4 regions of the Streptomyces sp. NPDC052109 genome follow, and region 4 is predicted to be linked to each of the others. Evidence: riboswitches for the same ligand, from Rfam matches in the RefSeq annotation. Region 4 holds a riboswitch; each other region holds the start of a gene.
What was found. A riboswitch is a leader RNA that binds a small molecule or an ion and turns the genes downstream of it on or off. The one in region 4 is predicted to bind cobalamin.
Positions count from the first base shown of each region.

Region 1: another riboswitch for cobalamin. It lies ahead of AB0L59_RS34690 (CbtB-domain containing protein); the one in region 4 lies ahead of AB0L59_RS14780 (HoxN/HupN/NixA family nickel/cobalt transporter).
Region 2: another riboswitch for cobalamin. It lies ahead of AB0L59_RS34710 (hypothetical protein); the one in region 4 lies ahead of AB0L59_RS14780 (HoxN/HupN/NixA family nickel/cobalt transporter).
Region 3: another riboswitch for cobalamin. It lies ahead of AB0L59_RS19760 (ribonucleoside-diphosphate reductase subunit alpha); the one in region 4 lies ahead of AB0L59_RS14780 (HoxN/HupN/NixA family nickel/cobalt transporter).

Region 1 covers NZ_JBFAWF010000024.1:116,939-124,341, reverse strand. Annotated here, with positions in the region: gene AB0L59_RS34700 (enoyl-CoA hydratase/isomerase family protein) at 1-700, shown strand, start outside; gene AB0L59_RS34695 (hypothetical protein) at 697-879, shown strand; cobalamin riboswitch at 953-1,092, shown strand; gene AB0L59_RS34690 (CbtB-domain containing protein) at 1,128-1,349, shown strand; gene AB0L59_RS34685 (CbtA family protein) at 1,371-2,123, shown strand; gene AB0L59_RS34680 (histidine phosphatase family protein) at 2,388-2,978, opposite strand; gene AB0L59_RS34675 (SpoIIE family protein phosphatase) at 3,108-5,444, opposite strand; gene AB0L59_RS34670 (ABC transporter permease) at 5,910-6,950, opposite strand; gene AB0L59_RS34665 (aliphatic sulfonate ABC transporter substrate-binding protein) at 7,398-7,403, opposite strand, start outside.
Region 2 covers NZ_JBFAWF010000024.1:124,378-131,780, reverse strand. Annotated here, with positions in the region: gene AB0L59_RS34740 (NUDIX domain-containing protein) at 1-38, opposite strand, end outside; gene AB0L59_RS34735 (LytTR family DNA-binding domain-containing protein) at 188-1,000, shown strand; gene AB0L59_RS34730 (hypothetical protein) at 1,125-1,496, shown strand; gene AB0L59_RS34725 (cation acetate symporter) at 1,528-3,264, shown strand; gene AB0L59_RS34720 (histidine kinase) at 3,817-5,004, shown strand; gene AB0L59_RS34715 (isoprenylcysteine carboxylmethyltransferase family protein) at 5,157-5,801, shown strand; cobalamin riboswitch at 6,269-6,392, shown strand; gene AB0L59_RS34710 (hypothetical protein) at 6,513-6,857, shown strand; partial or broken gene AB0L59_RS34705 (acyl-CoA dehydrogenase family protein) at 6,881-7,066, shown strand; gene AB0L59_RS34700 (enoyl-CoA hydratase/isomerase family protein) at 7,063-7,403, shown strand, end outside.
Region 3 covers NZ_JBFAWF010000009.1:23,468-30,870, reverse strand. Annotated here, with positions in the region: gene AB0L59_RS19790 (TetR/AcrR family transcriptional regulator) at 1-314, opposite strand, end outside; gene nagB (glucosamine-6-phosphate deaminase) at 434-1,219, shown strand; gene AB0L59_RS19780 (GntR family transcriptional regulator) at 1,422-2,186, shown strand; gene AB0L59_RS19775 (DUF3311 domain-containing protein) at 2,321-2,584, shown strand; gene mctP (monocarboxylate uptake permease MctP) at 2,581-4,209, shown strand; gene AB0L59_RS19765 (GNAT family N-acetyltransferase) at 4,283-4,789, shown strand; cobalamin riboswitch at 4,812-4,967, shown strand; gene AB0L59_RS19760 (ribonucleoside-diphosphate reductase subunit alpha) at 5,093-7,403, shown strand, end outside.
Region 4 covers NZ_JBFAWF010000006.1:7,935-15,337, reverse strand. Annotated here, with positions in the region: gene AB0L59_RS14795 (hypothetical protein) at 1-212, opposite strand, end outside; partial or broken gene AB0L59_RS14790 (PepSY domain-containing protein) at 336-512, shown strand; gene AB0L59_RS14785 (metalloregulator ArsR/SmtB family transcription factor) at 718-1,077, opposite strand; cobalamin riboswitch at 1,158-1,349, shown strand; gene AB0L59_RS14780 (HoxN/HupN/NixA family nickel/cobalt transporter) at 1,376-2,485, shown strand; gene AB0L59_RS14775 (S53 family peptidase) at 2,857-4,101, shown strand; gene AB0L59_RS14770 (ATP-binding protein) at 4,548-5,507, shown strand; gene AB0L59_RS14765 (SCO5389 family protein) at 5,553-5,945, shown strand; gene AB0L59_RS14760 (zinc ABC transporter substrate-binding protein) at 6,255-7,226, shown strand; gene AB0L59_RS14755 (metal ABC transporter ATP-binding protein) at 7,236-7,403, shown strand, end outside.

The DNA.
Region 1 (7,403 bases), on a different contig from region 4:
CGTCCGGATCGTCACCGAACGCTCGCGGGTCGCGATGCCCGAGACCGGGATCGGTTTCGTGCCGGACGTGGGCGGCACCTATCTGCTCGGCCGCGCCCCGGGTGAGCTGGGCACCCACCTCGCCCTGACGGGTTCGCAGATCGGCGCAGGCGACGCCCTGTTGTGCGGTCTGGCCGACCACTGCGTGCCGTCCGCGGACCTCGGCTCCTTCGTCGACGACCTGGCCGAGCTGCCCGTGCGGGACGCCCTCGCGCGACACGTACAGCCGCCGTTCCCAGGGGAGTTGGCCGCTTGGCGGGAGTGGATCGACGCCTGTTACGCCGCCGGCACGGTGGAGGAGATCGTCCACCGGCTGTTCGCGCACGGCGGCCCCGACGCCAAGGAGACGGCGGAGACCCTGCTCGCCAAGTCGCCCACCGCGCTGAAGGTCACGCTGGCCGCGGTCCGCCGCGCCCGGCGCCTCGGACCGCTGGAACGGGTCCTCGACCAGGAGTACCGCGCCTCCTGCGCCGCCCTGAGCTCACCCGACCTGATGGAGGGCATCCGCGCCCAGATCATCGACAAGGACCGGAGACCGCGCTGGTCCCCGGCGACCCTCGCCGAGGTCACCGACGCGGACGTGGCGCGCTTCTTCGCCCCGCTCGGCGACCGTGAACTGGGGCTCGCCGGGCCCGGCACCACCCGGGAGGCGGCCTGGTGAGCAGGACCGCCGGCGGGACGGCGGGGGGAGCGCAGGGGCGATCCTCGGGGACCACGTTCCCGGAAGGCGGCGCCCGACGCGAACTGCTCCTGTTCGACGCGGTGTTCGCCATCACCGGCCGACCGGAGGGCGTGAGTGCCTTCGCCGACGGGCGACTGCCGGAACACCGCCACCGCTGACACACGGGCCCCGTAGCGTCCCGCCTGGTCAGAGAAGAAGATCACCCGGGCGAAGGCCGTCTTGGCCATGCCCGTGTCGCGCGGTAGGGTCGGTCCGATATCGACGACGGCGAGACGGAAGCCGGTGGGAATCCGGCACGGTCGCGCCACTGTATGCGGAACCCCCCAAGGGGCCCGTGAGTCAGACCCGTGGCCGTCGTCCTGTGCACCACCGAGATGGGACGCGAACTCCCAGAGGAGGTCCTGCCATGGCGCAGACCGTCGCCCAGCCGACAGCCACCACTCCCGCCCTCCCCGCCAAGCTGCCGCTGAAGGCGATTGCGCCCTGGGCGGTCTTCTTCGGCATCCTGATGCTGGTCCTGCTCTACTTCGTCGGCGCCGAGCAGGGCGCCACCTCCGTGTTCAACGGCACGGACGTCCACGAGTGGGTGCACGACGCCCGCCACCTGCTCGGCTTCCCCTGCCACTGACGCGAGGGACGCCGCGCACCCATGAACTCCGCAACCGTACGGAACCTTCTCGTACGGGGCATGCTCGCCGGCCTCGCGGCAGGCGTGCTCGCCCTGATCGTGGCGTACGTCCTCGGTGAGCCGAGCGTCGACAAGGCGATCGCCTTCGAGGACGCCCACTCCCACGAGCACGAGATGGAGGTCGTCTCCCGCTCCCTGCAGTCCACCGCCGGCCTCGCCACCGGCGTCCTCGTCTACGGGGTCGCCTTCGGCGGCATCGCCGCGCTCGCCTTCTGCTTCGCCCTCGGCCGTGTGGGCCGCTTCAGCCCGCGCGCCACGGCGCTGCTGCTGTCGGGCTGCGCCCTGGTCGCCGTGTACGTCGTGCCGTTCCTGAAGTACCCGGCCAATCCGCCGTCGGTCGGCGAGCCCGACACCATCGGCAAGCGGACCACCCTGTACTTCCTGATGATGCTGCTCAGCGTCCTCCTCGCGGTCGCCGCCACCATCCTGGGCAAGCGCCTGGCGCCCAGCCTGGGCACCTGGTGGGCGACAGTCGTCGCGGTGGCCGCGTTCGTCGTCGTGATCGGCCTGGCCTACGAGTTCCTGCCCGCCGTCAACGAGGTGCCGAAGGACTTCCCGGCCACCCTGCTGTGGCGGTTCCGGCTCTCGGCACTGGCGATCCAGTCCGTCCTGTGGGGCGGATTCGGCCTCGCCTTCGGCGAGTTGGCGGACAGACTGCTCAACCCGAAGCCGACGACGGCCACGAGCGGGCGAGCCGTTCCGGCCGCGCGCTGACTCCCGTCCGGACCGTCCGGAGACCAGAGGGCCCTGCGGAACCACCGGGGCCCTCTGGAGTTCTCCGGGCACATCACCTCCGCTGACCGCGAGCCGGACGCTCTCTCCCGACGGCTGCGGCAACCGGCCGCCGCCTCAGGGGGACGCCCGCCAAGGGCACTTCCACGGATCGTCGTCGCACCTGCCCCGCCGCGACAGCCGCCGAGGGCGGCGCCGCCGGGTCACCGGGACCCGGCGGCCCGGACCGCAGGCGGCCGTCGGCGCCTACTCGGCCTCCGGCGCGGCCGGCGGACGCCCGAGGCGCAGGTTCCAGCGCCCGGCCCGGCCGCTGAGTTCGGTCATGGACAGCGGTGGCACATCCAGACGCCAGAAGACCGTGGCGGGCAGGCCCAGGGCGTCGACGACCGCCGCCCGCACCACCTCCGGCTCGACCACGGCGAGCGTACGGCCCTCCAGAGCCTGGGTGTCCACCAGCCACCGCCCGACCCGTGCGCACAGGTCCCGCACGGACTCGCCCCCGTGCGGCGCGCAGTCGGGGTCGGTCAGCCAGCGGCCCACCGCCTCCGGCTCGGCCGCCCCCACCTCGTCGAGGGTGCGCCCTCGCCACCGCCCCACATCCAGACCCGCCAGCTCCGGTACCGCGAGTGCCGCCACCCCGTCGAGGCCCAGCGCCGCGGCCGTCTCCCGACAGCGCAGGCCGGGTGACGTCCGAGCACGCGCCGCGGGGGGCAGCCCCCCGGCCGCCGCCCGGGCCCGTGCCGCACCGCCGTCGTCGATCGAGCCGCCGTCGTCGAACCGGGCCTGCCGCAACGACGCGCTCGTGGCGGCGGAGACGAGCAGGACTCGGCTGGTCACGGGGTGACTCCTGGTGCTGTCGTGGGTGCCGTCAACGGGTCGTCGTCCCCCGTCGCGCGTCTCCCCGGCCGGAGCCGCTCACCCGCGTGCGAACCTAGCAGGCCCCCGCGGGGCCGGCGTCCGTCGGTCCTACCGACCCTGGGCCGCAAGGGCCTGCTCGGTCCAGACCGTCTTCCCGTCGCCGGTGTAGCGGATGCCCCAGTTCTCCGCGAGCTGGGCGCAGATGAACAGGCCACGGCCGCCTTCGTCGACCGACCGCGCGTGGCGCAGCCGCGGGGCGGAGGTGCCGCAGTCGTGGACCTCGCAGGTGAGGCTGCGGTCGTTGATGAGGCGCAGTCGTACGGGCGGCGCGCCGTACCGCAGGGCGTTGGTGACCAGCTCGCTGACGATTTCCTGCGTGGCGTAGGAGGTTTCGTCGTCCACGCCCCAGGCGGCGAGTTGACGCCGGGTGCGGCGCCGTGCGACGGCGGGGGCGGTGGGCTCCTGGTTCAGCGGCCAGGTGGTGACGCGCTCGGTGGGGAAGGGGCGCGTGCGGGCGAGAAGGAGGATGGCGTCGCCGGACAGGGCGTCGGCGCTCAGCCGGTACAGGACGTCGTCGCACAGGTCCTGCAGGGGCCGGCCGACGTCGGCGAGCATGCGCCGGAGGGGCTGCGGGTCGCCGGTGGCGTCCTCGGGCCGCACGGCGGACAGGAGCGAGGTCGTGTAGAGGGCGAGGACGTCTCCGTCGGCCAGGGTGACGGCGGTGGTCGCGTACGGGGGGCCTCCTCCTCCGCCGAGGGCGCCACCGGCGGCCAGCTCGACCACGCGGGGGCGGGAACCGGGGGCGGCGACGATGGGCGGCGGATGTCCGGCGGAGGCGATGGTGCAGGTATGGGTGAACGGGTCGTAGACCGCACACAGGCACGTCGCGCTGAGGGGCTGCCTGCGCAGGGGATCGCCCAGCGGCAGCGCCCTCCGCTCCCGCGCGAGCCGTGCCATGGCGTCGTCGAGCCGGGCCAGGAGTTCGTCGGGTTCCAGGTCCAGTGCGGCGAGCGTGTTCATGGCGGTCCGCAGCTGACCCATAGTGACGGCGGTGTGGATGCCGTGGCCTGCGACCTCCCCGACCACGAGGGCCGTTCGGGCGCCGGGCAGGGCGCAGGAGTTGGACCAGCCGCCCGCCCCCCGGTCGTCGGCCACGTACAGGCCGGCGGTCTCGACCGCGGTCTGCGACGGGGGAGCCGGGGGCAGCAGATGGCGCTGCAGCGCCGCCGCGATGGTGTGCTCGCGGGTGTAGCGGCGGGCGTTGTCGATGCTCAGGGCGGTGTGCGTGGCCAGTTCCAGGGTGAGGGAGACGTCCTCGTCGCCGAAACCGTCGGACCGCTCGGTGCGGTAGAGGCTCAGCAGCCCGAGCACCTTTCCGCGGAGCGTCAGCGGTGCGACGAGCAGGGCACGGGCACCGGACGCGCGCATCGCCTCGGCACGCACCGGATCGGCCGCCAGCCAGGGTGTGTCCGGGCGCAGGACGGTCGCGCGGGGCTTGAGGTCGGCCAGCGCCTGCGCGTACGGGGTCGCGAACGGCAGCGCGCGGACGTCCCCGACCGGATGCGCCCGGGTCTGATGATCACCCCCACTGTGCCCGAAGGCGGCCCGGCGCAGCGGCACATCCCGTCCCAGAGGACTCAGCGGCGGTTCCTCGCCCCGCACCACGGGTTCCACCACTTCCACCACGGCGATGTCGGCGAACTCGGGGACCAGCGCGTCCGCCAGCTCCTGGCAGGTGGTCACGACGTCCAGGGTCTGTCCCACCCGGTCCCGGACGGACTGCAGGGCCCGGGTGGCGCGGCGCGCCTTCTCCCGGCACGTCACGTCGTGCGCCACGACCACCGCCCCCGGCGCGTCCCGCAGGGGAAGCACCGAGACGGCGACGTGCGTGTGCCGGGGATCGTTCCTCAGGTCCGTGCGGATGACACGGTCCGGTTCCGGCGCGCCGCCCGCCATGGCCCGGCGCAGGACGTGCTCCAGCTCACCGGGGGCGGAATGAGGCCACGCCTGGGTGAGGGGCTGTCCCTGGAGCCGCCGGGCGCTCGCCCCGGACAGTGCCTGCGCGGCCGCGTTGGCCGACACGACCCGCAGTTCCTCGTCCACCACGAACACGGCGTTCGATGTGTGGGCGGACACTGCCTCCAGCACGGCGGTCTCGAGACCGGGCACCGTCCCGCTCGCGGGCGGCAGGAAGATCCCCCACGCCACCGAACCGTCCTCACCCGGCATCGCCCGCACGCGCAGGTCACCGTGGGCAGCTCCCTGTGCGCCATCAGGCAGGTCACCCTGCCTGCGGCCCGGCGCGGGAAGGGGGCTGACCAGGTCGGTCGCCGGACGCCCGATCACCTCGGCCGCCGGCCGTCCCAGCAGCTCCTCCGCCCGGCGGCTCCACCGCACCACGACGCCCGCACCGTCCACGATCATCAGCGGCGTCTCACCGGCCACGGCGACCACCTCCACCTCCCAGCTTGCCCGGTGGTGAGGGGCTCCGCCGCTGGGCAACCCCGCGAGGCGCTGGGCAAGGGGGTGTACGACTGCTCCAGCGGACGGCACCGGGTCCGCGCCGCCTGGTGCGGGCGGCCGGGATTCCCGGGCGGATACGCGCTGCGCACCGCGGTTTCGGCGGGGCGCGCGGTCACCGCGCGACCAGTGCGAGGGACAGCAGATCGGTTCCGGCGTGGCCGGAGGGGGGGCTGCCACGCGGTCTCCCGCGTGCCGGGCGTTCGTATCGGGACCGTGCCCCGGGACCGAAGCCACGCGCGGCGAAGCCCTCGGCACCGGCGCCCCCCCCACCGGCGCTGTGGAGAGGGGACCGCGGCACCAGGACCCACGTGGCGCTCGGCTCGGGCGCCGCCGGGCCCGGCTCCGGGTCCGCCGGCTCCTGTCCGACGCGCCACCCGTCCCGACCGCTCACCCCCCGCCGGGCGTGGCGGCCTGGGCGGTCGCCCGGCTGGCGGGGTGGCGCGCACGCCACACGACGAAGACCGACGTGGCGATCAGGCACCACGCGACGAGCACCACATAGGGCTCGACGTGCTGGTTGTCCGGGAAATAGATGGCGTTGCGCTGGGCGTTCACCGACGCGCCCGGCGGCAGGAACCGCCCCAGGAAGCCCAGGACGGGAGGAAGCAGCGGCCAGGCGACCGCGCCCCCGGACGAGGGGTTGCCGAGGATGACCAGCAGCAGCCAGGTCGGCAGCAGCGCCCAGCGATTCAGGAAGGTGTGGAAGGCGGTGAAGATCATCCCCGCCGTGAACATGGTGAGCGCGCAGATGCCCCACGACTGGGCGAACGGCAGCCGCACCACGCCGAGCACCCAGTCGGCCATGACGCAGATCCACAGGCTGCCCAGCACGGAGTAGGCGGCGGTGGTGGCGACCCGTTCGGCGGGGCGCAGCCCCTGGGCGTGCACCCCCAGCTGGATGGCACCGACGAAACCGAGGATGTTCGATCCCAGGACGATGTAGAAGACCGCGAGCCCCTGAGGGTCGGTGGCCGGCAGCGGCTTGATGTCCCTGACCTGCACGGGGACGGGGAGCGTCCGGCCCACCACCGGGGCGCCCTGGCCGAGGACCCGGGCGACCGACGCACCCGCCGCGCTCGCCACATCGACCTCCACCCCGGCCGGCCGGCGCTGCAGGATCGCGAACTCCCGCTGCGCGTCGACCGCGGCGAGCGCATGGCCGTAGTCGGGGTACGGATGGAGGACCAGCGACGTACGGAGCGTGGTCTCCAGCGCATCGGTGAACCGGTCGCCCTTCACCGACTTTCCCGTCACCGCCACGGGGATGCGATGCGGTACGGGATCGGCCATGGCCCAGCAGTAGGCGCCGACGAAGAGCCCGGCCAGGGTCGCGACGATGAGCGAGATCACCACCGCCGGCACGAAGCGCGACGAAGGCAGCCGCCACCGTCCGCCCTGCCGCACCGCTGCGGATCGCCGTTCGCCCATGGCCGTGATCGTAGGTGCGGCGCTGGGTGACACCCGGCTCCCGCACCGGGCGCGTCACCGGCGAGCCGGAACACCGGGAGGGAGGAGGAGCGCCGGACCGCTGCCGGTGTCCCGGTGGCCGTCGTCGGCCAGGAGGGCGTGGAGGGGCGGCGTGGCCTGCGCCGGCGCAACCGCCAGGGAGTCAACGGCCCGCTGCACGCGCCCCGTTCGGCGCCGGCGTCCCTCAGCTGCAGTCGGCTGCGCGGCCGCCCGGCGAGATGCAGCCGCGCCGGAACGGCGGGGGCTCGCTGGCCTTCGGCAGGGCGATCGCACCGGCGGATCGACGGTCCGGCCCGGAGGCCCCCAGGAGGGTGACGCACCGTCCGCCGGGCGTGGCGGTCCCGCCGGCCTTGGCGGACGGGATGACCACGGCCGTCACCTCCTGGGAACTCGTCGGCCGGGCTGTCGCTACCG
Region 2 (7,403 bases), on a different contig from region 4:
TAGTGTGCGTCCCACTCGTCGGGCTTCACGTATGCCACCGGGCCTCCTCGGGCTGGCCGTCTGCGCGGACTCCGGAATCCTCGCCCGGTGACGGCCGTCGTACACCGGCGTGTGCCATCTCGACGCCCGCGGCGGGGGAGGCCACCCTGCACAGGTGAGTGGTTGAAGAGGAAAGGAGCCGGCGGAGATGAGCGCGAGCGAGGTGCCCCTGCGGGTGCTGGCGGTCGACGACGAGGAGCCCGCGCTCGAGGAGCTGCTGTATCTGCTGGGGCAGGATCCGCGGGTCGGCACCGTGACGCCCGCGGCGGGGCCCACCGAGGCGCTGCGCAGGCTCGGCCGCGCCGTGGAGGCCGGGCCGGACGGCGAGCAGGCCGTCGACGTCGTCTTCCTCGACATCAACATGCCGGGGCTCGACGGCCTCGAACTGGCCCGGCTGCTGGGTGGGTTCGCCGCCCCACCGCTGATCGTCTTCGTCACCGCCCACGACGACTTCGCGGTCCGCGCCTTCGATCTCAAGGCCGTCGACTATCTGCTCAAGCCCCTCCGCAAGGAGCGCTTCGCCGAAGCGGTCCGCCGGGTCGCCGAACTGGTCCGGGCCGGACAAGGACCCCGGCCGGCCGCGGCCGCCGCGCCCACGCCCGAACCGGCGCCCGCCGCGGGCGATCACATCCCCGTGGAACTGGGCGGGGTGACCCGGTTCGTGCCCGTCGCCGACATCACCTACGTCGAGGCCCACGGCGACTACGTACGGCTGCACACCCGGCACGGCAGCCACCTGGTGCGCGTCGCGCTGTCCACCCTGGAGGAGCAGTGGCGCGCACGCGGATTCGTGCGCATCCACCGCAGCCGGCTCGTCGCGCTCGGCCGTATCGAGGAACTCCGCCTGGACGGCGGCAACGTGACCGTACGGATCGGCGACCGCGTCCTCGCCGTGAGCCGGCGCAACGCCCGGGAACTGCGCGACCTGCTCGCCGCACACGCGGCGGGCAGGGCCCGCTGAGCGGCCGCAGCGGACCGTGGGTGACGGACCTGTGGTGATTCTCGTCCACCGGCTGTCTCCGCGTCGGCCCGCTGCGTACACTCGCCGCAGCACAAGGTGATCACCGCTGCGTCGGGAGTGCGTCATGGGTGCGGAGTCCGTCCCTCGCAGAGAGGTGGTCACCGGACGGCCGCTCCCCTTCGCAGGCCCGGCCGCGCCGCGTCCCGTGCCCGCTCCGCATCCTGGGTCGGAGGAACGCGTACGGCAGTTGATGCGGCGTCAGCTGCGCACCGGATTGCTCGCCGCGAGCCTCCTCGTGGCCCTGCTCGGCCTGCTCCCCGTGCTCCTGCGCGCCCTCCCGCCCGCCGGCGCGGCGCCCCGCGTCCCGCCGGCCGTCTGGCTCGTCCTGGGCGTGGCGCCCTACCCCGCCCTGCTGGCCCTCGGCGCCTGGTACGTCCGCCGCGCAGAGCGCAACGAGAACGACTCGGCCGGCGGCGCTCCGCCGGAACGCCCCTGAGCATGCGCCGACCACCCGCCGGGGCCCTCCGGTGAACCAGACGTACGGCGTCGTGGGCGTGACGGCCGCGATCCTCGCCACGCTCCTCGTCGGCGCGCTCGGCCTGCGCGTCTCCCGCACCACGTCCGACTTCTACGTAGCCTCCCGCTCCGTGGCCCCCCGCCTCAACGCCTGTGCGGTCAGCGGCGAGTATCTGTCCGCCGCCTCCTTCCTCGGCGTCGCCGGGCTCGTCCTCGCCCAGGGCGTCGACATGCTCTGGTTCCCGATCGGCTACACCGCCGGTTTCCTGGTGCTGCTGGCCTTCGTCGCCGCCCCGCTGCGCCGCTCCGGCGCCTACACCCTGCCCGACTTCGCCGAGGCCCGGCTGGAGTCCCGGGCGGTGCGCCGGATCGCCGGGGTGCTGGTCGTCGGCATCGGCTGGCTCTACCTGCTGCCCCAGCTGCGCGGCGCCGGCCTCACCCTCCGGCTGCTCACCGGCGCCCCCGGCTGGCTCGGCGGGCTGGTCGTCGCCGCGGTGGTGACCGGGGCGGTCGCGGCCGGCGGGATGCGCAGCATCACCTTCGTCCAGGCCTTCCAGTACTGGCTGAAACTCACCGCCCTGCTGGTGCCGGTGGTGTTCCTGCTGCTCGCCTGGCGCGCCGACCACGCGCCGGCCCCCGCCTGGGACGCCCGGCCCGTCTTCCACCGCTCCACCGAGGTGCGCGTCGACAGCGCGCTCACCCTCACCGTGCACGAGCCGGTCCGGGTGACCGCCTCCGGAACCGTCGACGGCCGCGCGGTGCACGGGGTTTCGCTGCGGCTCGGCGAGGGCCGGCACCGGATCGGCGCGGACACCGCCCTGCGCTTCCCGGCCGGGTCCCGCGTCCCCCTGCCGGACCGCGCCCCCGACCGCACCGCGCCCTCCAGCTGGGCCAAGCCCCTCTCCTCGGACCGCGAACAGCACAGCCTGTACTCCACCTACGGGCTGATCCTCGCCACCTTCCTCGGCACCATGGGCCTGCCGCATGTCGTCGTCCGCTTCTACACCAACCCCGACGGCCGTGCCGCCCGCCGCACCACCGTGAGCGTGCTCGGTCTGCTCGGCGCGTTCTACCTGCTCATGCCCTTGTACGGCATCCTCGGCCGGCTGTACGCGCCCGACCTGCTGCTCACCGGCGACACCGACGCCGCGGTGCTCGTCCTGCCGCAGCGGCTGATCGGCGGGACGGCCGGGGACCTGCTCGGCGCCCTCGTCGCGGGCGGCGCCTGTGCGGCCTTCCTCTCCACGGCGTCCGGACTCACCATGTCCGTCGCGGGCGTCCTCGCCCAGGACGTCCTGCCGACGCTGGGCGTGCGCCACTTCCGGCTCGCCACGCTGCCCGCGATCGCGGTGCCCACGGCGGCCGGCGCGGTGGTCGGCGACCTGCCGGTGGCCGACGCGGTGGGACTCGCCTTCGCCGTCTCAGCGTCCTCGTTCTGTCCGCTGCTCGTCCTCGGCATCTGGTGGCGCGGCCTGACCCCGCCGGGCGCGATCGCCGGGCTCCTCCTCGGCGGCGGCTCGGCGCTCACCGCGGTGACCACCACCATCGCCGGCGGCGCCCGTTCGGGCTGGCTGCACACTCTGCTGGCGTGGCCCGCGGTGTGGTCCGTCCCCGTGGGCTTCGCGGCGATGGTCCTGATCTCCCTGGCCACCCGCGGCCGTGTCCCACCGGGCACCGCCGCCACCATGGCCCGCCTGCACCTGCCCGAACCGCCCCCCGACCCCCGCCCCGGACCGGCCACGACCTGACCGAGGAGCCGCCGTGCCCACGACCGCCACCCACCCGACCCTCCCAGCCCACCTCGCCCACCCCGACCCCGGGGCCCCCGCACCCGCCGACCGGCCGGACCGGGGATCGCGTGAGGACCGACCGAGCGCAGAACGCGCGGAGTCGGCCACTGCCGCGTGCGGACGAACGGGAGTGGGCCTCGGCCGTCCGTCCGGCCGGTGGCGTGCGGGCGGCGGCCGCCCGGGGCGACGGGGCGGGGGCGGCGCCGGGTCGGCTGCTGCGGTGCGCGGCGGGACGCGGGCGGGCGTCGGCCGGTGGTGGGGGCGACGCGGTCGTGGGACGCGCGGGGGCCCTTCGAGCGCGGGGAGCGCCGGACCGGCCGCTGACGTGGGCCGCGAGATGGCGGCGTGCGCCGGTCCTCGTGCCGCGGTGACGGCGGGGCGGGGAGTGCGCGGCCGCGACTCCGACCGGGACGGCGCCCCGCCGGCCCGACGGAAGGGCGTGCGTTCCGGGTGGGCCGGGCGCGCGGGTGGCGCCTCCGGCCGCGTCGTCGGCCCGGACCCGCGGCGCCCATGACCGTACTCGGTACCGCGGCCCTCGCCCTGGTCGGGCTCGCGCTGTTCGCGCTCGGTGCCGCCCTGGGGCATGGTGCGGCGCGGCGACAGCAGGAGCACTCGGCCGGCGGTGACGGAGCGCGGGCGCTCGCCCAGGCCCTGCACACCGCCGCGCTCGCCGCGGCACCCCTGCGCGCCGGACTCTCCCCGGACACGGCCCGCAAGACCGCCCGCAGACTGCGGCCGCTGCTCGGCACCCCCGCACTGGCGGTCACCGACGGCGCCGCCGTGCTCGCGTGGGACGGCACCGCCGAACACCACCGGGCGGAGCTGACGGCACAGCTCGCCCCTGTGCCCCGCACCCGGACCTTCCCGCTGTCCTGCGACGACGCCGACTGCCCCGTCCGCTGGGCCGCACTGGTCCCGCTCACGGCGGACGGCACGCTTCACGGCACCCTCGCGGTATGCGCCGGCGCCGAATCCACCGCTCTGCTCCGGGCCACCGAGGAGGCGGCCGGCCGGCTCTCCGTGGAACTCGAACTCGCCGACCTCGACCGGGCGCGCACCAGCGCCCACGCGGCCGAGGTCCGGGCCCTGCGGGCCCAGATCTCCCCGCACTTCATCTACAACTCCCTGGCCGGCATCGCCTCGTTCGTCCGCACCGATCCCGAGCGCGCCCGCGAACTCCTCCAGGAGTTCGCCGACTTCACGCGCTACTCGTTCCGCCGCGGCGGCGATTTCACCACCCTCGCGGAGGAGTTGCGCTCCATCGAGCAGTACCTGGAACTCGCCCGCGCCCGCTTCGGCCGGCGCCTCGGCGTCACCCTGCGCATCGCCCCCGAGGTGCTCCCGGTGACGCTGCCCTTCCTCTGTCTGCAGCCCCTCGTCGAGAACGCCCTCAAACACGGTCTGGAGGAGTCCGCGGAGCACATGAGCGTCACGATCACCGCCGAGGACGAGGGAACCGAGGCCCGGGTCGTCGTCGAGGACGACGGCATCGGCATGGAACCGGAACGCCTGCGCGCGATCCTGCGCGGCACGGCCGGCCCCGCCACCGGCATCGGCCTGAGCAACGTCGACCGCCGGCTGCGTCAGGTCTACGGCGACGACCACGGCCTGGTCATCGAGACGGGTGTCGGGGCGGGCACGAAGATCACACTCCGCGTCCCGAAGTTCCGCCCGGGCATCCAGGCCCCGCCACCGTGACGCCGGCCCCGTACCGGACGAGAGTCAGGGGCGCGCCGCCGGCTGCCGCGCGAAGCGGTGGGTTCCCCGTCCGAGGACGGAGGCAGGTGGAGGGCTCTCCATCGACCCGTGGGTGGTGGTGATCCTCTGCGTGCGCGGAGCACCCTTGAGGCATGGGCACCCTTCACTCGGCACTCGTCCTGATCACCGGCGTCTGCGTGGTGGTCTTTCTCGTCGCCTGGATCGCGGGCGCCGTGTATTTCGGCGTGAAGAGCGGGAGAGGCGTGCGCGGCTGGGCGCGCGGTCTGCGGCGCACACTGCCGCGCCGGCTGCTGCTGATCGCGGGCGTCTATGTGTTCTCCGCCGCACTCGGGCACTCCCGGGGCTTCTGGCGTCACCTGCGGTACTGGCAGCCCGAACTGGCGGTCCTCGGCGTCCTGCTCGCCGTCGCCTCCACCGCTCTGCTGCTGTGGGCCCGCTGGGTTCTGGGCACGATGTGGGCCAGCGTCCCGATGGTCCAGGAACACCATGAGCTGCGCACGGACGGCCCCTACCGGCTGGTCCGCCACCCCATATACACCGGACTGCTCGGCTTGATCGTCGGTGCGATGCCGGCCTTCGGCTTCGGTGTCTGGACGGCCGTGCCGGTGGTCGCCGTGCCCTGGCTGCTGCGCAGGGTCCGGATCGAGGACGCCCTCATGGCCGGGCAGTTCGGCGCCTCCTACGACGCCTACCGCGCCGATGTCCCGGCGCTCGTCCCCCGCATACGCCCCGCCGCCCGTCCCGGCTTGCGCCATGCGGGGAGCCGGCAGCGGTGACCTGGCCGCGGCTCGCGTCCGCCGTGGTGCGGGCGTCGGGAGGTGGCTCGTCACCTGGCGGGGCGTCCCTGGCTGACCGGGGGGGCGATCTGCCGTACCTGCGGCCGCGGGGTGACACCCCGTGGGCGACGGCCCGTTCGCTGAGGCAGACGTGCCGGTGCGGGACGTCACAGGGAAAGCGGACGAAGGCGCGGGCCGCGAGGTCCACCGGTTCGTGAACGGCCCGGTGCACAACGTACAGTGATGTGCCGAGGGGGTGCGGTGTGACGGGCTCCGGCCGGGTGCCGGTGCGCTCCGGGCGCGGCACCAGGGTTCGGAGCAGGGCAGACCGCGGAGCCCCTCGAGCAGGTCGCCCGAACGCCGATCGCCGGCGCACTCGAGCCCATGCCGGGGCGGGCGGCGACCGCACCCGTGAGACCCTCCAGCCGAGATGGCATGATGATCGGCGACATGGGCGACGGCGATCCGAGGAAGCCGGTGTGAATCCGGCGCGGTCCCGCCACTGTGACCGGCGAGCGACTTCCGGCAGGCCACCTTCCCCGACCGGGGTGAGAGGGCGGGACGGGCGACGATCCGGGAGCCAGGAGACTCACGCGGTCGCCACCTCGACGGACACCGGGGCGGATCTCCCCGGGAGGGGAGTGACGGGGCGTGCCCGAGAGGAGGCGACCGCGTGAGGCGGCGGGCGAGGCGGGGGCGGGGAGCGGTGCGGTGCCCTGCCGGGTCGTCGTGTGCCGGGACTGCTGCTGCGGCAGTCCCAAGGTGACCGGGGTCGATCACGCGGCGCAGACGGCGCGCCTGCGGGCGGAAGTACCGGTGCGCATCTCCGACTGCCTCGACGTGTGCGATCAGGCCAACGTCATCGTCGTACAGCCGTCCGCGGCGGGCCGGGCCGCCGGTGCGCGGCCGGTCTGGCTCGGGCTCGTCAACGATCCGGACGCGACCGAGGACATCGTCACCTGGGTGCGCTCCGGCGGCCCCGGCGTGGCTCCGCTGCCGGACATCCTCGGCCTGTACGCCTTCACTCCGCCACGGCGCCGGGCGGATTCCCTCTGACCCCGCTCGTCGCCGGGGGCCGCGCGAAGCGGGCCGCCCACCGCACCGGATACTCGGTGCACGACCGCGCGCTGCCCTCGCACGGCGGCCCCGGCGAGCACGCCGTCGAGAAGATCGTCCCAGACCCGTGTGTCGAACAGACCCTGGAAGGAACCGACGAGATCATGCGCGTCATCGTGGCCCGCGGCCTGACGGAGGCGTCCGGATGACCGGCACCGACGAACCCGTCCTCTTCCACACCGCCGGCCGGGCCGCCCACATCACCCTCAACCGGCCGCGGGCCCTCAACGCCCTCACGCATGCCATGGTGCGCAGCATCGACGAGGCGCTCACCGCGTGGGAGCACGACCCGGCCGTGGAGACCGTGGTCATCACCGGCGCGGGGGAGCGCGGCCTGTGCGCCGGCGGCGACATCCGCGCCGTCCACGACGACGCCCGCGACGGCGACGGCACCGCCTCGGCCGCCTTCTGGCGCGACGAGTACCGGCTCAACGCGCGTATCGCACGCTACCCCAAGCCGTATGTCGCCGTCATGGACGGCATCGT
Region 3 (7,403 bases), on a different contig from region 4:
CGCAGGATGCGCGCCACGGCGGCGCGGGCGGTGGGCTCCTCGGCGAGGGCGCGGTCGCCGAAGGCGCCGTACGTGTCGCCGTAGAGCCGCACGACCTCCTCGAACAGGGTCCGCTTGTCACCGAAGGCCGCGTAGAGACTCGGGGCGCCGATGCCCATGATCCTCGTGAGGTCGGAGACCGAGGTGGCCTCGTAGCCGTGCCGCCAGAAGGCCATGAGCGCCTTCTCCAGTGCGGTGGCACGATCGAAGGAGCGCGGCCGGCCCCGCGTCCTGGAGGCCGCCGCCCGGGTTCCCGTCTCCTGACCGCTCACCATGAGGGTCATTTTATAGCGGGCCCTAGAGAAAAAGAGGCGCTCATCGAAGGACCCGATTCTGTTAGATTGGTCTAAACCACATAGACGCACAGAGCCCACTTCAGAACGGCAGGCCCAGCGTGGAAGTTGTCATCGTTCCGGACGCCGCGGCGGGCGGCGAGCTGATCGCCGAGGCCCTGGCCCAGCTGCTGCGACGCAAGCCCGACGCCCTGCTCGGCGTGGCCACCGGCTCCACCCCGCTGCCCATCTACCAGGCACTCGCCGCGAAGGTGCGCTCCGGCGCCGTGGACACCTCGCGGGCGCGCATCGCCCAGCTCGACGAGTACGTGGGGCTGCCCGCCGACCACCCCGAGTCCTACCGCTCGGTCCTGCGCCGGGAGGTGCTGGAGCCGCTCGGCATCGGCATGGACGCGTTCCTCGGACCCGACGGCACCGCCGCGGACATCCAGGCGGCGTGCGAGGCCTACGACCACGCGCTCGCCGAGGCCGGCGGGGTGGACCTGCAGTTGCTCGGGATCGGCACCGACGGGCACATCGGCTTCAACGAGCCCTGCTCGTCGCTCGCCTCGCGCACCCGGATCAAGACGCTGACCGAGCAGACCCGGGTCGACAACGCCCGCTTCTTCGACGGCGACATCGAGCAGGTGCCGCACCACGTCATCACCCAGGGCATCGGCACCATCCTGGAGGCCCGGCACCTGGTGCTGCTGGCTACCGGCGAGGGCAAGGCGGACGCCGTCGCCGCGACCGTCGAGGGCCCGGTCGCGGCCGTCTGCCCGGCCTCCGCGCTCCAGCTGCACCCGCACGCCACGGTGGTGGCGGACGAGGCCGCCGCGTCCAAGCTGAAGCTGGCGGACTACTTCCGCCACACCTACGCGGGCAAGCCGGACTGGCAGGGGATCTGACCGTCACCGGCGGGGTCCGGCAGGAGAACCGCGCCGGGCCCCGCCCGCCCCCGATGGACTAGACCAACACCGGGTGCGACGGTATACAGAGGAGATCACGGAGCGTGCGGGTGGACTCCTGACAGACGAAGCCGTGCCACGATGTGAGGCGCGGCCGATGTCAGGTCGGTCGCTTCGGCATTCGGAGCCGGGAAGGCAGAGCATGAGCACCGACGTCAGCAGTGCGGAGAACGAGGCCGGGACGACCGTCCGTACGGCGCGCGTGCCCAAGTACTACCGCCTGAAGAAGCACCTGCTCGACATGACGGAGACCCAGGCGCCGGGCACGCCGGTCCCGCCCGAGCGCACGCTGGCGGCCGAGTTCGACACCTCCCGCACCACCGTCCGCCAGGCCCTGCAGGAGCTGGTCGTGGAGGGCCGGCTGGAGCGGATCCAGGGCAAGGGCACCTTCGTCGCCAAGCCCAAGGTCTCCCAGGCGCTGCAGCTCACCTCCTACACCGAGGACATGCGCGCCCAGGGCCTGGAGCCGACCTCGCAGCTGCTGGACGTCGGCTACATCACCGCCGACGACCGGCTCGCCGGGCTCCTCGACATCGCCGCCGGCGGACGCGTACTGCGCATCGAGCGGCTGCGCATGGCCAACGGCGAGCCGATGGCCATCGAGACCACCCACCTGAGCGCCAAGCGCTTCCCGGCCCTGCGCCGCTCCCTGGTGAAGTACACGTCCCTCTACACGGCCCTCGCCGAGGTCTACGACGTCCACCTCGCCGAGGCCGAGGAGACCATCGAGACCTCCCTGGCCACCCCGCGCGAGGCGGGCCTGCTCGGCACCGACGTGGGCCTGCCCATGCTGATGCTCTCCCGCCACTCCCTGGACCGGGAGGGCAAACCGGTGGAATGGGTGCGCTCGGTGTACCGGGGCGATCGCTACAAGTTCGTGGCGCGGCTCAAGCGCCCGGCGGAGTGAGGCGCGCAGGACCCGTGGACGTTCGCTGAATCGATATACCGATATACGGACGAGGTCTTCCGCTGCCGCGACACCGTCACCTAGATTGCCTGCGCATTACACAGGTGATCAGTGAGGGGACGGAGAGCCGTGGCATGTCCGATACGCCTGAAGTGAGACCACCGGTCGTCACACCGGTCCGCGTGATCATCGCCGTCTGTCTCATCGCACCCTTCGTGGCGATGCTCTGGGTCGGCTCCTACGCGAAGACGGATCCCGCCTTCATCGGGATCCCGTTCTTCTACTGGTACCAGATGCTCTGGGTGCTGATCTCCACGGCGCTCACCATGACCGCGTACCAGCTGTGGCAGCGCGACCAGCGCGCCCGTACCGCTCGGAAGGGCGGTGAGGCGAAGTGAAGGGCGGCGTCAACGGCGTCGCGCTCGGCGTCTTCATCTTCTTCTTCCTGGCCGTCACGGTCATGGGCTTCCTCGCCGCACGCTGGCGCAGGGCCGAGAACGAGCACTCCCTGGACGAATGGGGCCTGGGCGGACGGTCGTTCGGCACCTGGATCACCTGGTTCCTGCTCGGCGGCGACCTGTACACGGCGTACACCTTCGTCGCCGTACCGGCGGCGATCTACGCGGCGGGCGCGTCCGGCTTCTTCGCGGTGCCGTACACGATCCTGGTGTACCCGCTGATCTTCACGTTCCTGCCGCGCCTGTGGTCGGTGTCCCACAAGCACGGCTACGTGACGACCTCGGACTTCGTGCGCGGCCGCTTCGGCTCCAAGGGCCTGTCGCTCGCGGTGGCGCTGACGGGCATCCTGGCGACGATGCCCTACATCGCGCTCCAGCTCGTCGGCATCCAGGCGGTGCTGGACGTGATGGGCGTGGGCGGCGGCGACAACACGAACTGGTTCGTGAAGGACCTGCCGCTGCTGATCGCCTTCGGCGTGCTGGCGGCGTACACCTACTCCTCCGGCCTGCGCGCCCCCGCCCTGATCGCGTTCGTCAAGGACGCGCTGATCTACATCGTCATCGCGGTGGCGATCATCTACATCCCGATCAAGCTGGGCGGCTTCGACGACATCTTCGCCAAGGCGGGCCACGCGTTCAGCCAGGTCAACCCGGCGACGGGCAAGCCGCGCGGCGCGCTCGCCCCGCCGGAGGCGGGCCAGTGGACGTACGCCACGCTCGCGCTGGGATCGGCGCTCGCGCTGTTCATGTACCCGCACTCGATCACCGCGACCCTGTCCTCCAAGAGCCGTGAGGTGATCCGCCGCAACACCACGATCCTGCCGCTGTACTCCCTGATGCTGGGCTTGCTGGCGCTGCTGGGCTTCATGGCGATCGCGGCCGGCGTCAAGGTCACCAACGGCCAGCTGGCCATCCCCCAGCTGTTCGAGGACATGTTCCCGGACTGGTTCGCGGGCGTGGCCTTCGCGGCGATCGGCATCGGTGCGCTGGTCCCGGCGGCGATCATGTCCATCGCGGCGGCGAACCTCTTCACCCGCAACATCTACAAGGACTTCATCAAGCCGGACGCCACGCCGAAGCAGGAGGCGCAGGTCTCCAAGTTCGTGTCGCTGCTGGTGAAGGTGGGCGCGCTGGTCTTCGTCCTCACCATGGACAAGACGGTCGCCATCAACTTCCAACTGCTCGGCGGCATCTGGATCCTGCAGACCTTCCCGGCCCTGGTCGGCGGTCTGTTCACCCGCTGGTTCCACCGCTGGGCCCTGCTCGCCGGCTGGGCGGTCGGCATGGTGTACGGCACGGTCGCCGCGTACGGCGTCGCCTCCCCGACCCAGAAGCACTTCGGCGGCTCGGCGAAGGAGATCCCCGGCATCGGCGAGATCGGCTACATCGGCCTCACGGCGTTCGTGCTGAACGTCGCGGTCACCGTGGTCCTCACCTTCGTCCTCAAGGCCGTGAAGGCCCCCGAGGGCCTCGACGAGACCAGGCCGGAGGACTACACGGCGGACGCGGGAGACCCGGGAGTCCAGGTGGAGCTGCCGCCGGCGACGGCGGGAAGCGTCCATTAGTCCCGATCAGCGCGACAGCGGGCCGCCGGAAAGCGCATGCGACGGCGGCCCGCTGTCGTACACACTCGCCCGCATGGACATCCGGATCCGGACAGCGGAACCCAGCGAGTACGCCGCGCTCGGCGAACTCACCGCCCGTGCCTACCTGGACGACGGTCTCCTCGACTACGGCGAGAGCGACCCGTATCTGCCCGTGCTCAAGGACGTCGCCGCGCGCGCGGCCGCAGCCGAGGTCCTCGTCGCCGTTGCGGGCGACCGGGTCGTCGGCGGCGTCACCTTCGTCCCGTCCGGCGGCCCCGTCGCCGACATCGCCCGCCCCGGCGAGGCCGAGATCCGGGCGCTCGCCGTCGTACCCGACGCACGCGGCCGGGGCGCCGGCGAAGCCCTGGTCCGCACCTGCCTCGAACGCGCCCGCTCCACCGAGGGCTGCACGGCCGTGGTGCTGTCGAGCCAGCGCAGCATGCACGCCGCCCACCGGCTCTACGAACGCCTGGGTTTCGTTCGCACGCCCGAGCGGGACTGGAATCCCGTGCCGCATCTGGACGACATCACTCTGCTCACCTACCAGTTGACGCTCTGAGACCGACGCGACACAACATCTGGGGGTGACGCGACAGCCCGGCACTAGATGTATGCTCATCCTCGCTGTCGCCGCAGGGGAATCCGGTGCGAATCCGGAACTGTCCCGCAACGGTGTACTTGTGTGCCTTCGCACGCCTGTGTCAGTCCGAGGACCTGCCGGCAGCGTGCGCCCGGCCGTCCGGCCAGGGTGCCTTCCGACGTCCGGGCCTCGTGGAATGGGCCGGTGGACGCGACGCCGTGTGCGCTCGTGGCTGCCCCTGCCCTCCGCAAGGCCCCCGTGCCGAGCGAGGGAGAGCCCCACGTGACCATCGCGCCAGCAGACCCGGCTTCAGCCAGCGGCCTGGAGACCGACGGTCCCGGAGCCGCGCTGCTGCGGACCCTGACCGAGCTGACCGCCGACCTCCCCGACGCCGACCCCGGCCGGGTCGCCGCCGCCGCGCTGCGCGGCCGGTCCGCCCGGGCCGACGAGGCGGAGTTGCGCGAGCTGGCCACGGAGGCCGCCGCCGGACTCATCTCCGACGATCCCGCCTACTCCCGGCTCGCCGCCCGGCTGCTGACCGTCTCCATCCGCGCCGAGGCCGCCTCGCAGGGCGTGACGTCCTTCACCGAGTCCGTGGCCGTGGGGCACCGCGAGGGGCTCATCGCCGACCGGACCGCCGAGTTCGCGCGGCTGCACGCCGAACGGCTCGACGCGCTGATCGACCGCCAGGCCGACGACCGCTTCGGCTACTTCGGCCTGCGCACCCTGCACAGCCGCTACCTGCTGCGACACCCGATCACCCGCAAGGTCATCGAGACGCCCCAGCACTTCATGCTGCGGGTCGCGAGCGGTCTCGCCGAGGACGACACCATCCGCTCCGTGGACGAAGTCGCCGCGCTCTACGGCCTCATGAGCCGGCTCGACTACCTCCCGTCCTCCCCCACCCTCTTCAACTCCGGCACGCGGCACCCGCAGATGTCGTCCTGCTACCTCCTGGACTCCCCGCTGGACGAGCTGGACTCCATCTACGAGCGCTACCACCAGGTGGCCCGGCTCTCCAAGCACGCCGGTGGCATCGGTCTGTCGTACTCCCGCATCCGCAGCCGCGGTTCGCTGATCCGTGGCACCAACGGGCACTCCAACGGCATCGTGCCGTTCCTGAAGACCCTGGACGCCTCGGTGGCCGCCGTGAACCAGGGCGGCCGGCGCAAGGGCGCCGCGGCGGTGTACCTGGAGACCTGGCACTCCGACATCGAGGAGTTCCTGGAGCTGCGGGACAACACCGGTGAGGACGCCCGCCGTACGCACAACCTGAACCTCGCGCACTGGGTCCCGGACGAGTTCATGCGCCGGGTCAACGCCGACGAGCAGTGGTCGCTGTTCTCCCCGTCGGACGTGCCGGAGCTGGTGGACCTGTGGGGCGAGGAGTTCGACGCCGCCTACCGCAAGGCCGAGGCGGCGGGCCTGGCGAAGAAGACCATCCCGGCCCGTGAGCTGTACGGCCGGATGATGCGCACCCTCGCACAGACCGGCAACGGCTGGATGACCTTCAAGGACGCCGCCAACCGCACCGCCAACCAGACGGCCCTGCCCGGTCACGTGGTCCACTCCTCCAACCTCTGCACGGAGATCCTGGAGGTCACGGACGACGGGGAGACCGCGGTCTGCAACCTGGGGTCCGTGAACCTCGGCGCGTTCGCCGACACGGCGACCGGCGACATCGACTGGGAGCGGCTGGACGAGACGGTCCGCACGGCCGTCACCTTCCTCGACCGCGTGGTCGACATCAACTTCTACCCGACCGAGCAGGCAGGACGGTCGAACGCCAAGTGGCGGCCGGTCGGCCTGGGCGCGATGGGGCTGCAGGACGTCTTCTTCAAGCTGCGCCTGCCCTTCGACTCGCCGGAGGCCAAGGCCCTGTCCACGCGGATCGCCGAGCGGATCATGCTCGCCGCGTACGAGGCCTCCGCCGACCTCGCGGAGCGCAGCGGCCCGCTGCCGGCCTGGGAGAGGACCCGTACGGCCCGGGGCGTGCTGCACCCCGACCACTACGACGTCGAGCTGACCTGGCCGGAGCGCTGGGCCGCCCTGCGGACACGGATCGCGTCCGTCGGCATGCGCAACTCGCTGCTGCTCGCCATCGCCCCGACGGCCACCATCGCCTCCATCGCGGGCGTGTACGAGTGCATCGAGCCGCAGGTGTCGAACCTGTTCAAGCGCGAGACGCTGTCCGGCGAGTTCCTCCAGGTCAACTCCTACCTGGTGCAGGACCTGAAGAACCTCGGCGTGTGGGACGCGCGCACCCGGGAGGCGCTGCGCGAGTCCAACGGCTCGGTGCAGGACTTCGCCTGGATCCCGGCCGACGTACGGGCGCTGTACCGCACGGCGTGGGAGATCCCGCAGCGCGGCCTGATCGACATGGCGGCGGCCCGGACCCCGTACCTGGACCAGGCCCAGTCCCTCAACCTCTTCATGGAGACGCCGACCATCGGCAAGCTCTCCTCGATGTACGCGTACGCCTGGAAGTCGGGCCTGAAGACGACGTACTACCTGCGCTCGCGCCCGGCGACCCGGATCGCCCGCGCGGCCCGGGCGCAGACCCCGGCCGCCATCCCCGTCCAGCAGGTCGCCG
Region 4 (7,403 bases):
GCGGCAAGTCCCGGCACGAACGCGACCGCCCACCGCAGCAGCGACCACAGTGCCGCCTCGCCGCGCCGCAGCCACCAGGTCAGCAGCAGGGCCGCCCCGACGTGGGCGGCGGTGGCGTGCGGTGTCGGTGCGTGCGGCGCTTGGACCATCCGCATGCCGTGCATGACCATCGCGGTGTGGTGGGGCTCGGCGACGTGGAAGGCAAGGTGCAACCCGCCCTGGGCGGCCGGAGTCCCCGTGCCGATGGCGACCAGCGACCGCTCGCGGCCACCCAGCCGAACCGTTCCGCTCAGCCGACAGCTGACGTGACACCCATACGCCGCAGGAGCAGGCCCATGTCCGCCGAACCGCCCACCACCGCCCCACCACACACGGCCGGCGATGCCGGCGCGCCGAAAAAGGGCCCTGCTTCCGCGGCGGCGCCCTCGGCCCTGCGCACGCTGGTGCTGCGCCTGCACTTCTACGCGGGCGTGTTCGTCGCGCCGTTCCTGCTCGTCGCGGCGGTCACCGGCTGGTGCCCTGCATCACGGTGGTCGCCGTCGTCGGCTACTACGTCCCGCTGCTCGGGATCCCGCTCGCCGGCTTCCTCGCGGTGGACAGTCCGCGGCTGGGTCGCACGCCGTCGTACGGGGCACGCACACGCCTGAACCGAGCGGCCGCGCCGACGCGGGAGCGTTGCGCGACGCTCGCCGCGATCGCGTGCGGCCGCGGATCTCGTCATGCGTCTCGGGACAGGCAGTGTTCGAGCAGCGCGGCCATCGGGCCCTCGACGACCCGGTAGCGCACGATTCGGCCGTCCTTCTCGCCGTGGACGACACCCGCTGTCCGGAGCAGCCGCAGGGCCTGGGACACGGCGGTGTCCCTCATGCCGGTGGCGACGGCGAGGTCGGAGACAGCGATGGGGCCAGCCTCGTGAAGGGCGAGCAGCAGGGACAGGCGCCCGGGATCCGAGAGCAGGGAGAAGCGGTCGGCCCAGGCGCGTACCCGCTCGGGTTCGCCGACGGCGGCGATGGCGTCGCAGACGCGATGGCCGTCGATGGTGCGCTGCCCGGCGCGTTCCGCGGGGACGAGATGCATGGGCCCATCATCGCAGTCCGCGAAATCCCGCCTCAATACCTGCTCGGTTATGCAGCCTTGCAGCCTCAACCTCCGGCCTTCTAGGGTGAGCGGGCCGTGGTGTTCGGGAAGACCGGTGAAAGTCCCTCAGGGGGCTCAGTCCGGAGCGGCCCTCGCCACTGTGATCGGGGAGTTCCCGCCCCATGCATTGCCACTGGCCTCGCGGCCGGGAAGGCAGGGGCGGGCGCGTTGACCCGTCAGCCAGGAGACCGGCCACGGCAGCACGAAGCTGATCCACGAGGTGCTGGAGCGTGACCGTATGACCATGCCCGAAGGCGTGCCCGAAACCGCCGCCTCCCCTTCCTTCCGCTGGCGGCGCGAGGACACGGTCCGAACCGCGGGCCTCCTGGCCGTGATCGTCGCCTTGCACGTGGTCGCCTTCGGGATCCTCTTCCTGCTCGTGGTCCCGCGCCACTACGAGGTCGGCGCCAAGGCGTTCGGCGTCGGCCTGGGTATCACCGCCTACACCCTCGGCATGCGGCACGCCTTCGACGCCGACCACATCGCCGCGATCGACAACACCACCCGCAAGCTGATGGCCGACGGCAAGCGGCCGGTGTCGGTGGGCTTCTGGTTCGCGCTCGGCCACTCCAGCGTGGTGGTCGTCATGGCGGCGCTGGTCGCCGGCGGCGCAAAGCTCGCCGGCGCCCTGATGAACGACGGTTCCCGCACCCACCAGGTACTCGGCACCGTCGGCACCACGGTCTCCGGCGGCTTCCTGTACCTGATCGCCGCGCTCAACCTGGTGGCCCTGTTCGGCATCACGCGTGTCTTCAGGGCCTTGCGCGCCGGACGCTACGACGAAGCGGAACTGGAGGCCCATCTCGACTCGCGCGGCTTCATGAACCGCATCCTGGGCCGGCTCACCAAGTCCATCCACCGGCCTGGCCAGATGTTCCCCCTGGGCTTCCTGTTCGGCATCGGCTTCGACACCACGACCGAGGTCCTGCTCCTCGCCCTGGCCGGCAACGGCGCCGCCGCAGGTCTCCCCTGGTACGCGATCACGTGCCTGCCGCTGCTCTTCGCCGCCGGCATGAGCCTGTTCGACACCCTCGACGGCACGTTCATGAACTTCGCCTACCAGTGGGCGTTCTCGAACCCCGTACGCAAGGTGTTCTACAACCTCACGATCACCGGCCTGTCCATCGCGGTGGCCTTCTTCGTCGGCACGATCGAGCTGGTCGGCGTTCTGCACGACAAGCTCGGCCTGAGCGATGACGTCACCGGCTGGATCGCCGGACTGAACCTGGACAACGTCGGCTACGTCATCGTCGGCCTGTTCGTGGTCGTCTGGGCCGTGGCCATCGCCTACTGGCGCCTGGCCAGGATAGAGGAACGCTGGGGGTCCCACACCGCCGACGCCGGCTGACGACGCCGGTCTCGCCGCAGCCCGACTCATTCCACAGGTGGCGCAGGAGTTTGCGTGGCCACGGAGCGAGCACTACCGCGCACACGCCGGCGCCACCGGCGGTTCACTCTCTCACCGCGGCAGCCCCACAACACCTGCATTGACATGGCCTTGACCGGCGGAAGACGGCGGCCGCATGGTGAAACCACCCGGCCCTCAGCTGCCCTGACATGCCGTCCGTCAAGGCTGCTTTTCGTCATGTGGCCCTTCCGAACCGCCCGAAACCGCACGGAGGCTTGATGCACCGACGCGAAATACCCTCCGGATCCCCGGTGATCCACCACCGCCGACCGAGACGCCGGGTGCGGCGGATGGCAGCTGCCCTCACCGCGATGCTCACATTCACCGTCACTGGCCTCACCATCGGCCTGGCCACCGGTGTCCAGGCCGCCGCTCTCTCGTCCGCCCCGCGCCCGTCCGCCTCCGCGGGGACGACGGGCTTCGGCTGCTTCCGTCCCTTGCAAGCGGGACAGGCCCGCTGTTTCGGCGTCATGAAGGCCCACCGCACTGCCTCGGGCCGCATGTCCCCGTTCACCACCGGATCCCCGACCACGATGGGGTACGTGCCGTCCGATCTGCGTTCCGCCTACCACCTGGGCGGTACCTCGGGATCCGGTCGAACGGTGGCGATCGTCGACGCCATGGACGACCCGAACGCCGAGTCCGACCTGGCCGCTTACCGCAGCGCCTACGGTCTGCCGTCGTGCACCCGCGCCAACGGCTGTTTTCGCAAGGTGAATCAGAGCGGGCAGGCATCGCCGCTGCCCTCGGGCGACTACGGATGGGCCGAGGAGATCAGCCTCGACCTCGACATGGTCTCGGCGACATGCCCGGGCTGCCACATCCTCCTGGTCGAGGCAAAATCGACGAACGTCGCGGATCTCGTGAAGGCCGAGGACACCGCCACCACCTCGGGCGTCGCCTCCGTCTCCAACAGCTGGGGCGGGTCCGAGGACAACACCATCACCTCCTTCGACTCGCACTTCAAGCACTCTGGCGTCGCGATCACAGCGAGCTCGGGTGACTCCGGTTACGGCGTCTCCTGGCCGGCCTCCTCCCCGTACGTCACCGCCGTGGGCGGCACCTCGCTGAGCAAGGCGGCCAACTCGCGCGGCTGGACCGAGACGGCGTGGAGCGGGGCGGGCTCGGGCTGCTCGGCGTACGAGGCCAAGCCGTCCTGGCAGCGTGACTCCGGATGCGCCAAGCGCACCGTCGCCGATGTGTCGGCGGTCGCCGACCCCGACACCGGGGTGGCGGTCTACGACACGTACAACAACTGCGGTGGCGGAATGCTGTGCGACACCGAGCTTCAGCTCGGCCTCGCCCAGGGTGCAGACGGATGGGTCGAGGTCGGAGGCACCAGCGTCTCGTCGCCGATCATCGCGAGCGTCTACGCCCTGGCCGGAAACACCTCTCAGGTCGTCAACGGCTCGTACCCGTACAGCCACACGTCGGCGCTCAACGACGTCACTTCGGGCAGCAACGGCTCCTGCGGCGGCAGTTACCTGTGCACCGCGAGGACCGGATACGACGGGCCGACCGGCCTCGGCACACCCAACGGCACCGGCGCCTTCTGACGGCGGCGCCGCCGACAAGGGCTGGGCGGGCGTCGCACTACTGCGACGCGCGCCCAGCCCTTGTCTCGTCTCAGTCCCCCCAGCCGATCGAAAACCACACGTCCTGCGGCAGTGCAGCACCCTCGCGAGGCAACCGGTGGAGACCATCACCCCGTGCGGGCACTCCCGCACCGCGCGGCGCAGGGCGTCCATCACCCGCTGCCTCGCGGTGGCACGGCATGAGCCGCAGACCACGAGGGTCAAAGGGCTGCTCCGACGACCGCCTGCGGTATCGCTCATCTCTGAGTCTCCTCCGTATGGGTGAAAAGGACCCCCTGTGTGCCGCTGCGTGGTCCCCAACCCGCTGTGGGAATCAGCCAGTTGCAGCTCCGGTGGTTTGACAGCACCCGACCGCACCACCAGCCTATGCGCATGACATCCATTTTCAATATGGGGAGTGGCTAACCATGCGCGTTGCCTTCGTCGGCAAGGGCGGCAGCGGCAAGACGACCCTGTCGGCCCTCTTCTCCCGTCACCTGGCGCACTCGGGAGCGCCGGTCGTCGCGATCGACGGCGACATCAACCAGCACCTGGCGTACGCCCTCGGCCTCGCCGAGGACGAGGTCTTCGCCGCGCCACCGCTCAGCGCGCGCACCGGTGAGATCAAGGAATACCTGCGCGGCACGAATCCGCGGATCCCTTCCATCGAAGCCATGGTGAAGACGACCCCGCCCGGACGCGGCTCCCGGCTGCTGCGGCTGCTCGGCGACGACGAGGTCCACAGCCACCACGTGCAGGAGGTCGGCGGCGTACCGCTCATGGTCACCGGCGCCTTCGAGGAGAGCGACCTGGGAGTGGCCTGCTACCACTCCAAGCTGGGCGCGGTCGAGCTGTACCTCAACCACGTCGTGGACGGACCCGGCGAGTACGTAGTCGTCGACATGACCGCCGGCGCCGACGCCTTCGCCTCCGGCCTGTTCACCCGCTTCGACATGACGTTCCTGATCGTCGAGCCGACCCGCAAGAGCGTCTCGGTGTACCGCCAGTACCGCGACCATGCGGCCGAGTTCAGCGTCCCCGTCGCCGTCGTCGGCAACAAGGTGACCGGGGAGGACGACCTACTCTTCCTCAAGGAGCACGTCGGCGACGATCTGCTCGCGCACTTCGCGCAGTCCTCCTACGTACGCGCCCAGGAACAGGACCGCGGCCACGGCGAGCTGGAGCCGCACAACACCCGCACCCTGGACCTGCTGCGCGCGGCCGTGGACGCCCGCCCCAAGGACTGGGCGGCCTTCCAGAAGCACGCCGTGGAGTTCCACCTGCGCAACGCCGCCGCCTGGGCCGACGAGGCCACCGGCCAGGACCTCGCCGCCCAGGTCGACCCGGACTTCCGGCACGGCCCCGCAGCCCTGACCGTCTTCGCCTGACCCCATCCCCTCCAGCAAGAGAACCACAGAACAGGACAGCCCTTCATGTCGCTCGACGTCTCCCCGCAGCTGCTCGCCGACGCCGAGAACGGCGAGATAGGAGAGCGGGACTTCGTGGAAACGGTGCGCACCTCCCTGCCGTACGCCTACGACCTCATCGCCCGCCTCGCCGAGGAACTGCGTTCCGGCACAGCGGAGTTCGCCATCAACCAGACCCCGCCGCCCTCCGAGAGGGAGCGCGGCCAGCTCCTGCGCGCCCTGTCCAGCGACGCCATCCGAGGCAGCCTGGAACGCCACTTCGGCATCGCCCTCGCCTTCCAGAACTGCCACCGTGTCGCGGCCTTCCACTCCGAGGCGCGCGGCGGCGCCACCCACATCCGCTTCACCTCGCTCCGGGCGCAGATCCTCAACCGGTCACCGGAGTTCCGCGACTGCTGAACCACTGGCGGTCGCGAGTGCCGACTGCCGGACCCGGCGTTCGGCAGTCAGGCCGCCCACTTCGGCCCCCTCGGCAGCCGTCGCCCACCAGGACACCCCGACCTTGTGAGCGACGCCAACGTTTGTCCCGGCGGCATCCGCCGCACCCCCTACCTGCGCAGCTCCGGGCAGTCGTACGCACGGTCAAAAGATGGCAACGGTTTTCATCTAACATTGATCTGAAAATCATTTCCACCTAGCGTCGAAGCGTCGCCACACGGTCGACGCGTGTCCGCCGCGCGCCCGGCAACGCCCGAAGGAGCTTCCCGCATGTCCACCGCCCCCGCCTCCCGTTCCGCCCGACCGACCGCGAGGATCGCACTGGTCACCGCGACGGCCGCCTTGACGGCCGTGACGGCGACCGCCTGCTCGACCTCCTCCTCGCACACCAGCAACACGGCCGCGACCGGCAGCGGCTCCGGCAAGACGATCCAGGTGGTGGCGGCGGAGAACTTCTGGGGCAGCATCGCCTCGCAGCTCGGCGGCAGCCACGTGAAGGTGACCAGCGTCATCAACAACCCGGACACCGACCCGCACGACTACGAGCCGACGGCTGCCGATGCCCGGACCGTGGCCGGCGCCCAGTACACGATCGTCAACGGCGTCGGCTACGACGCCTGGGCCGACAAGCTGCTCGCCTCCAACCCCGGCAGCGACCGGACCCAGCTCAAGGTCGGCGACCTGGTCGGGATCAAGCCGGGCGGCAACCCGCACCGCTGGTACTCCCCGGACGACGTCCACCAGGTGATCGAGAAGATCACCGCCGACTACAAGAAGATCGACCCGGCCGATGCCGCCTACTTCGACCAGCAGAAGACGACCTTCGAGACCAATACGCTCGGCGATTACTACAAGCTCATCACCGACATCAAGGCGAAGTACGCGGGCACCCCGATCGGTGCTTCCGAGTCCATCGTCACTCCGCTCGCCGATGGCTTGGGGCTGAAGATGCTCACGCCGGAGACGTTCCTGGACGCGATGAGCGAGGGGTCCGACCCCACGGCCAAGGACAAGGCCACCATCGACCAGCAGATCAAGAACAAGAAGATCAAGATCTACGTCTACAACTCGCAGAACTCCACGCCGGACGTGCAAGCGCAGGTCAAGGAGGCCAAGGCGCAGGGCATCCCGGTCGCCACGGTGACCGAGACCCTCACGCCCGCCGGGGCCTCCTTCCAGCAGTGGCAGACCACCCAGCTGCAGGGCATCGAGCAGGCCCTGGCCAAGGCCACCGGGAAGTGAACTGAAGCCATGAACCCGATAGCGAAGGCCCGCGAAGCCGTCACACACACCAGCGGCCACGCCGTCCCCGGCCGCCGAAGCGGGGGGCACGACACGGCCACAGGAGCAGGAAGCGATCCGGTGGTCGCCTTGCGCGGGGCCGCCGTGCGGGTCGACGGCCGGACGTTGTGGTCGGGT